2 regions of the Leuconostoc sp. S50 genome follow, and region 1 is predicted to be linked to the other one. Evidence: riboswitches for the same ligand, from Rfam matches in the RefSeq annotation. Region 1 holds a riboswitch; the other holds the start of a gene.
The links. Region 1 has a riboswitch for thiamine pyrophosphate ahead of IAE53_RS02990 (ECF transporter S component). Riboswitches for the same ligand answer to the same signal wherever they lie in the genome.

Region 1 (3,199 bases):
GACAATTCATACACGCTATGCTCTGATAGTCCGTCAAGATTTAGCCGGTCGATAACTTTGGATATTTTGTCTTTAGTCCAGTATCCTTTGAAACGACTCTTTGATCTAGCTTGCTCAAGTTCTTCTTTTACTGTAATGTTTAAAAATTGATTCATTGCGTTTTGAAAAACTAGCCCCACTAAACGTGCATATTTCTTAAAAGGTAAATTATTAATCGCTTGCTCTTCGTAGCATAATGTTCCTTGAAAGTCATGCAATCTCGCAAAAGTTAATAACAAACTTGACTTACCAATACCATTTGGTCCAGTAATTAATGTTATTTTATTTTTGGCCCACTTAAAATCACTATTTTTTAAAATAGGCATGATGCCATTTTTCAAGGTCACATCAACCATATTGAATGATAATTCATCTACTTCATTGTGAACCTTTAACAGCTGTGGACTATATTCATTAAATATATCCTTAATTTCATTTTTGCCTGCTTGATAAAGTGTTTTATTTGCTATGCGAAAGACATCCGTCATCAGCGACTGATAACCACTTGTATCATGATCAGAAACTAGAATGCCATGTCCACGATCAGCTAACTTTTTCAACAATAACTGCAATTCTTTTCGATGCACGAGATCAACCGCTGCAAAAGGTTCATCTAACAAAATGATTTCGGCGCCCATAGCCAACGTTTCAGCTAAAGCCACTTTTTGCAATTCCCCACCTGATAGATGAGCTAAATCACTATGCCTCAGTGGTTCAATACCAACTTCAATTAATGCTTCATTGATTCGTTTATCTATTTCTTGCTTTGATAGAGACAAATTTTCAAGTGAAAAAATTAATTCATCTTCCACACGATCCATTGCGAACTGTTGATCGGGATGTTGAAATAACATAGCTACTTTTCTCGATCGAAAATTAGCTTTAATTGTTGCGATATTATGTTTATTTAATAAAACTGTTTCTGACAATTCACCACCATACTTGGGATACAAACCAGCTAGAGCAGTCATCAATGTAGACTTCCCACAACCTGATTCACCAACTAATAAAATAAATCGTCCCGGTTGTATGGATAGCGTAATATCTTTTAAAATTAATTGGTCATCAATTTTAATATCTAAATGGCTAGTTTTTAAAATCGTCATTATTGGTCATCCTAACATCACTTTTTTAATAACTTAGACTTTTCTAATAGATTAACAATCCAATAAACTAGTAGGCCAGCAAAAAAAGCAATTGAAATCCACCGTACAATGAACAATCCGATTAACATACTAATTCCAAACTGAAGATAGCCATCATGGAACAATGACCATACAAAAGTCACAATAGTTCCTGTAAGGGTCGACAAAATTAAACCTGTTTTCCAATTTTTATAGCCTGTTAATGTGAAACCTAACTCTGATCCAATTCCTTGAATAAAACCAGAAATTAAAGTCGCTACACCCCAGTAACCACCCAAAAGTGCTTCTCCTGTCGCACCTAGTAATTCACCAATTAATCCAGCCCCCATCCTTCTCAATAGATAGCTGGAAAGTGGCGCTGCCATCATCCAAGGACCAATTGTAATTGCAATTGTGTATTGATGTAATCCGAGTGGGACCAAAACAGCATCTAAAGCTGTGTATATCGGATCCATAATAAAATAAATGACACCAAAAGCAATACCTATTAATGCCATTAATATCACTTCTCGCAACGACCACCTAACCTTTGATTCAGATGAGATTTCTAACTGTTCCATAAACATATTCTCCTTTTGATTGAGGTCGTAAGCTTTGCTAATATACCGTTTTAGTAATAAGTGATCATAGAAAAAACCACCAACCACAAAAGAGAATAGTGATTGATGGCATCAAAAAATGTCTTAATCTAACTTATCTTCCTTCGCAGGTATTAACCTGACAGGTTCAATGGGTATAATCTCAACCTTACGGTACCCCAGATAAAATATTAAACTACGTGAAAAAGTATAACTCATTGTTTTCAAAAAGGCAATGCACTGATTCCTACTTTTTTTAATGTTTGTAATTATTTTGTAGTAGTGTTATTCTTAATTCATAAAATATTATATGTTGTCCACTAGGGGTGCCTTCTTGGCTGAGATGATGTTTACATCAGTCCCTTCGAACCTGATCTAGTCAACACTAGCGTAGGAAAGTGGCATTCTTTTATTTAATAAAGATGCTCTTTTTGCGCTCTTAACAAAGCGCTTTTTTTGTTGACTAAAAACCAATTATTAGGAGATATTATGTTGTTTTCAGAAGAATTACGTGCTCATGCACAACCAATTATGACTGCTATTCATGAACACCCATTTGTACGTGGTATCGCGACAGGATACGTTCCACGAGAAGCTTTAATTTTTTATGTTGAACAAGATTTTCAATATTTGAGTGAATTTATTAAAATTTATGCCACTGCAATTACAAAACTAACTGACCGTACCGAGATAAAATTTTTTGCGAATTCAATTGATTTTATTTTGAATAGCGAAATTCATCCACACCACGTCTTTTGCGATGTGGCCGGCGTTCAATATGAAATGTTACAACATGCAACACCAGCACCAAAAGCATATTTGTATGAATCACATATGTATCGTGCAGCTGATACAGGTTTACTGCTGAATATTCTCGCTGCTTTTCAAGCTTGTCCTTGGACGTACCATGAAATTGCCAGCAAGCAAGTTCAAGAAAAGGCTAATAATCAAGCTAATCCTTTTAAAGGATGGATTGATTTCTATGCCAAAACGGATGATGATTCTCAGACCACACTCTCTGATCAAATTTTCGATTGGATTGATCGTTTGGCATCAGAGGCAACATCATCACAACGTGAAGAAGCTATGCAATTTTTCTTAAAAAGTTGTGAACTAGAATGGCAGTTTTGGGAGCAAGCTTTTTACCAACAAGACTGGAAATTTAAATCAGTCATTGATTAAACAAATAAAAGTTGCCAGTATTCTTTAAAAAGTCTCTTTGGTGTCAAGCACTTAGTTTATTTAAAATTTCTGTTATCATTACAATACTACTCTGTCAATTCTATTTTTATATAAAGTAACAAAAACGTGTAAACTGTTTAAATCATTCTAGATTGCTCATAAGTCAATAACAAAGCCTATCACTCGTCAAAGTCAAACCAGGCGAATTCTAATGACAAAAACTAACCCATTTGGATTCGCAACGAAGTCTAGTAA
Region 2 (3,199 bases), on a different contig from region 1:
GGTCATTTCAATTGTCACTAAATTGGCTAATGTACCGGCGCCATTGATTATCGGTTTGTGGTTAGCTGTTCTAATCATTGTTGCATTACCTATTACAGGTGGTGCTTTCAACCCTGCTCGTGCCTTAGGTCCTGCAATCTTTGTTCAAGGTAAAGCACTTGGTCACGTTTGGGTTTACCTAGTGGCTGATCTACTAGGTGGTGCTTTGGCAGCATTTGCCGCTAACTTCTTCAACAAGGGTGTTACGAAAGAAGCATAATGTTTTTACTAAAAAGAAGCTCATCACGAGCTTCTTTTTTATTATCGCAATTGCCGTGGAAAGTCATGAGGCAATGGACCTGTAATCGTTTTAACGCCACCATCAAAGGGTAAAGGTAGTTCAATGGTAGCTGAATGCAGCATCAATCTTGGCATATGACGCCCACCATATAGGTCATCCCCAACTATTGGATGACCTATACTAGCTAAATGAACCCTAATTTGGTGCATTCGTCCAGTATCCAAACGAATTCGTAATAGTGAATTTTGATAAACTGTATGTACATTAGTCCAATGCGTTACAGCAAATTGTGCTTCGGCGCCATTGACAGCACGTTTCCTGTCGTCTTTTGCATCAATGCCAATTGGTGTTTTAATTATTCCCTGTTTTGTCGGCATCACACCACTCACCCATGCCAAATAAGTCCGCGTAATTACCTTAGCAGATAATAGCTGGTCAAGTATTGGCACTACTAAAGGCGTTTTTGCAACAATAACGGCGCCGGAGGTAGCCCGATCAATTCGATGTACCATATAAGGCGACGCTTCTACATGGCGCCTTTGAAAATCACCGGCAACGTAATTCAGCAAAGTATCATCTTCTGTGGGTGAATGCGGATGCATTTTCATCCCCGCTGGTTTATCAATCACCACAAGATAATCGTTCTCAAATAAAGTTGTTACCTGCTGATTATAATTTGGTCGATAATTAGAACTACTCGTTCTAAAGTCGTCCTGATCAAACGTCATCACTAAGACATCGTTAGTTGCCAAATAGTAACTAGTCGGGACCATTCTGCCATTCACAGTGAAATGACGCTTAATTCTGAGAGCGCCACGAATACGCTTTGGAATGAGCCATTTGGTCCATAAGGCTTTCACTGATTGTCCTGCGTTATGCGGTGATATAATAAATTGATATTGCCATGTTGTCATAGGATAAGTGCCCACACCTTTAGTTGCTTAGCCCCTTAATTTGACTTTATTGTCATTTTAGTTATACTTAAATTATCTGGGGTGCCTTTTGGCTGAGATATACCCACTGAACCTGCTCATGATAATGCATGCGAAGGGAGATACCACATTGTTTAGCTCATTAATGGCGCAACCTGTAAATTCTCTTGACGGTTGCGCTTTTATTTTTTTGGAGATATGAAGTCTATGCAAAATTCTCGTTCCCGCGTCATCGCTGAAGTGGCTATATTTGCCGCCTTGGCTGTTGTTTTCGATTGGTTGACCCTATTTAAAATGCCACAAGGTGGCGCTGTAACCTTGTCACTGGTCCCAATATTATTTGTTGCATACCGTCACGGTGTAAAAGCCGGTATGATTACTGGATTAATTGTTGGTATAGTGACTTTTATTTTAAATCCGTACTATTTAAATCCATTACAAGTATTTTTTGACTATTTCTTTGCCTACACGCTAGTTGGTCTCGGCGGATTGTTCGAAAGCCAATTAAAATATGCACTCCGTCGAGATGCAACAAGGCAAGCAATGATACTCATATCAATTGGTGCCCTATTAGGTGGTTTGGGTCGCTTTTTTGGTTCCTTTTTGGCTGGTGGTTTCTTTTACGGCGCATTTGCCCCTAAAGGACAAAATCCGTGGCTTTACTCACTAATTTACAACGCAGCTTATGTTATCCCACAAATCCTGTTGACGATTGTTGTACTGATTATTTTGCTTCGCGTTCAACCAAAAATGTTCAAATAAAAAGCCAGTTATTATAACAATTCTGAAGGGAAGCTGTTATAATAACTGGCTTTTTCTCGTGATTGGAGACTCGCGTTTATCAACAACCCGATACTTTACTTTGCCAGATTCCAGATAGACGTACAACAATTGTGTCTCATCGTCATCAAAATAACCCAAATTTACAACAACACGACCCTCATATTCTTCAATACCTTGAAAGGCTTTTTTCATAATGTGATGAATAATCATGGCACTTTCAAGTTGTTCATTAGCCTTATCAACAGCGTCATGTAGACTGTCACCATCATCTAAGTTTTGTTTGATTATCGCAACCTTAATAAACGCTCGAAAGCCATATAACCGAGATTCTTGTTCATCTTCTCGATCGATCGCTTGAACATATCCTTGCTTTTCCCAATAACGAAGTTGCCGTGTCGAAATATTTGTCATACGTGCTAACTCGCCAATACGGAATTGTAAATGATCAAGAGACGGTTTTTTAAAATTTTCTTTGTCAAAATTCATGTCTGTGCCTCTAGAAATAGTGTTCTTTGTCAACTAAGTTGCTAAACACCCCTAATATCTATTTAAATATAGCACATTCCTTTGTTAAAACAAAGCCTGCCACTGTTCTAAAATTGGGCCCATTTCAAAATCTTCTACTCGTTGTAATGAAATATTAGCATAGTATTGTCGCTCTTTTTGAGTACTTAATAGTGGTTGAATAGCTGCTAACAAACCATCAACATCGCCATTCTCGACTAAAATGCCGTATTTACCACCGTCTAGTACCTCCGCAGAACCGGTATTTTTCATTGCGACAATTGGTAACCCAAAGCTCATCGCTTCAGCCAAAACCAATGGCAATCCTTCCCAACGAGACGTCTGTAAGAAAATACTAGCATCACGGTAATGTTGTCGTAATGCCTCATCTTTTAGCCCACCACGGTAAATAATTTTATCGTGCGCCGCATATTTTTCAATTAAGCCTTGAAAAGTTGCCATATCTTCTGGTAGTCCATTACCTGCAATTGCCAGGCGCCAATCATTTGGTAATTTTGAAGCCAATTTCACAGCAAAATCGATGCCTTTATGCTGAATCGCAATTCGAGCTGTAAAGGCAATGATATGCTGTGACAAATCAGCACGACCATTTGGTGTGATAGTCAACGGATTCCATATTTTGACGGCGTGCTTATTGTAGGATTTAAAGCCGGCCAAATCGTAGTCTGTTAACACAACA

Region 2: linked by a shared signal. The riboswitch ahead of thiT (energy-coupled thiamine transporter ThiT) and the one ahead of IAE53_RS02990 (ECF transporter S component) in region 1 are both predicted to bind thiamine pyrophosphate.

The regions. Positions count from the first base shown of each region.
Region 1 is NZ_JACVUE010000002.1:87,966-91,164, forward strand. It holds gene IAE53_RS02985 (ATP-binding cassette domain-containing protein) at 1-1,145, opposite strand, end outside; gene IAE53_RS02990 (ECF transporter S component) at 1,163-1,744, opposite strand; TPP riboswitch at 1,866-1,954, opposite strand; TPP riboswitch at 2,075-2,176, shown strand; gene tenA (thiaminase II) at 2,252-2,944, shown strand; gene IAE53_RS03000 (hypothetical protein) at 3,156-3,199, shown strand, end outside.
Region 2 is NZ_JACVUE010000003.1:161,150-164,348, forward strand. It holds gene IAE53_RS04640 (MIP/aquaporin family protein) at 1-259, shown strand, start outside; gene IAE53_RS04645 (RluA family pseudouridine synthase) at 301-1,194, opposite strand; TPP riboswitch at 1,262-1,350, shown strand; gene thiT (energy-coupled thiamine transporter ThiT) at 1,420-1,974, shown strand; gene IAE53_RS04655 (MerR family transcriptional regulator) at 2,011-2,481, opposite strand; gene IAE53_RS04660 (glycosyltransferase) at 2,566-3,199, opposite strand, start outside.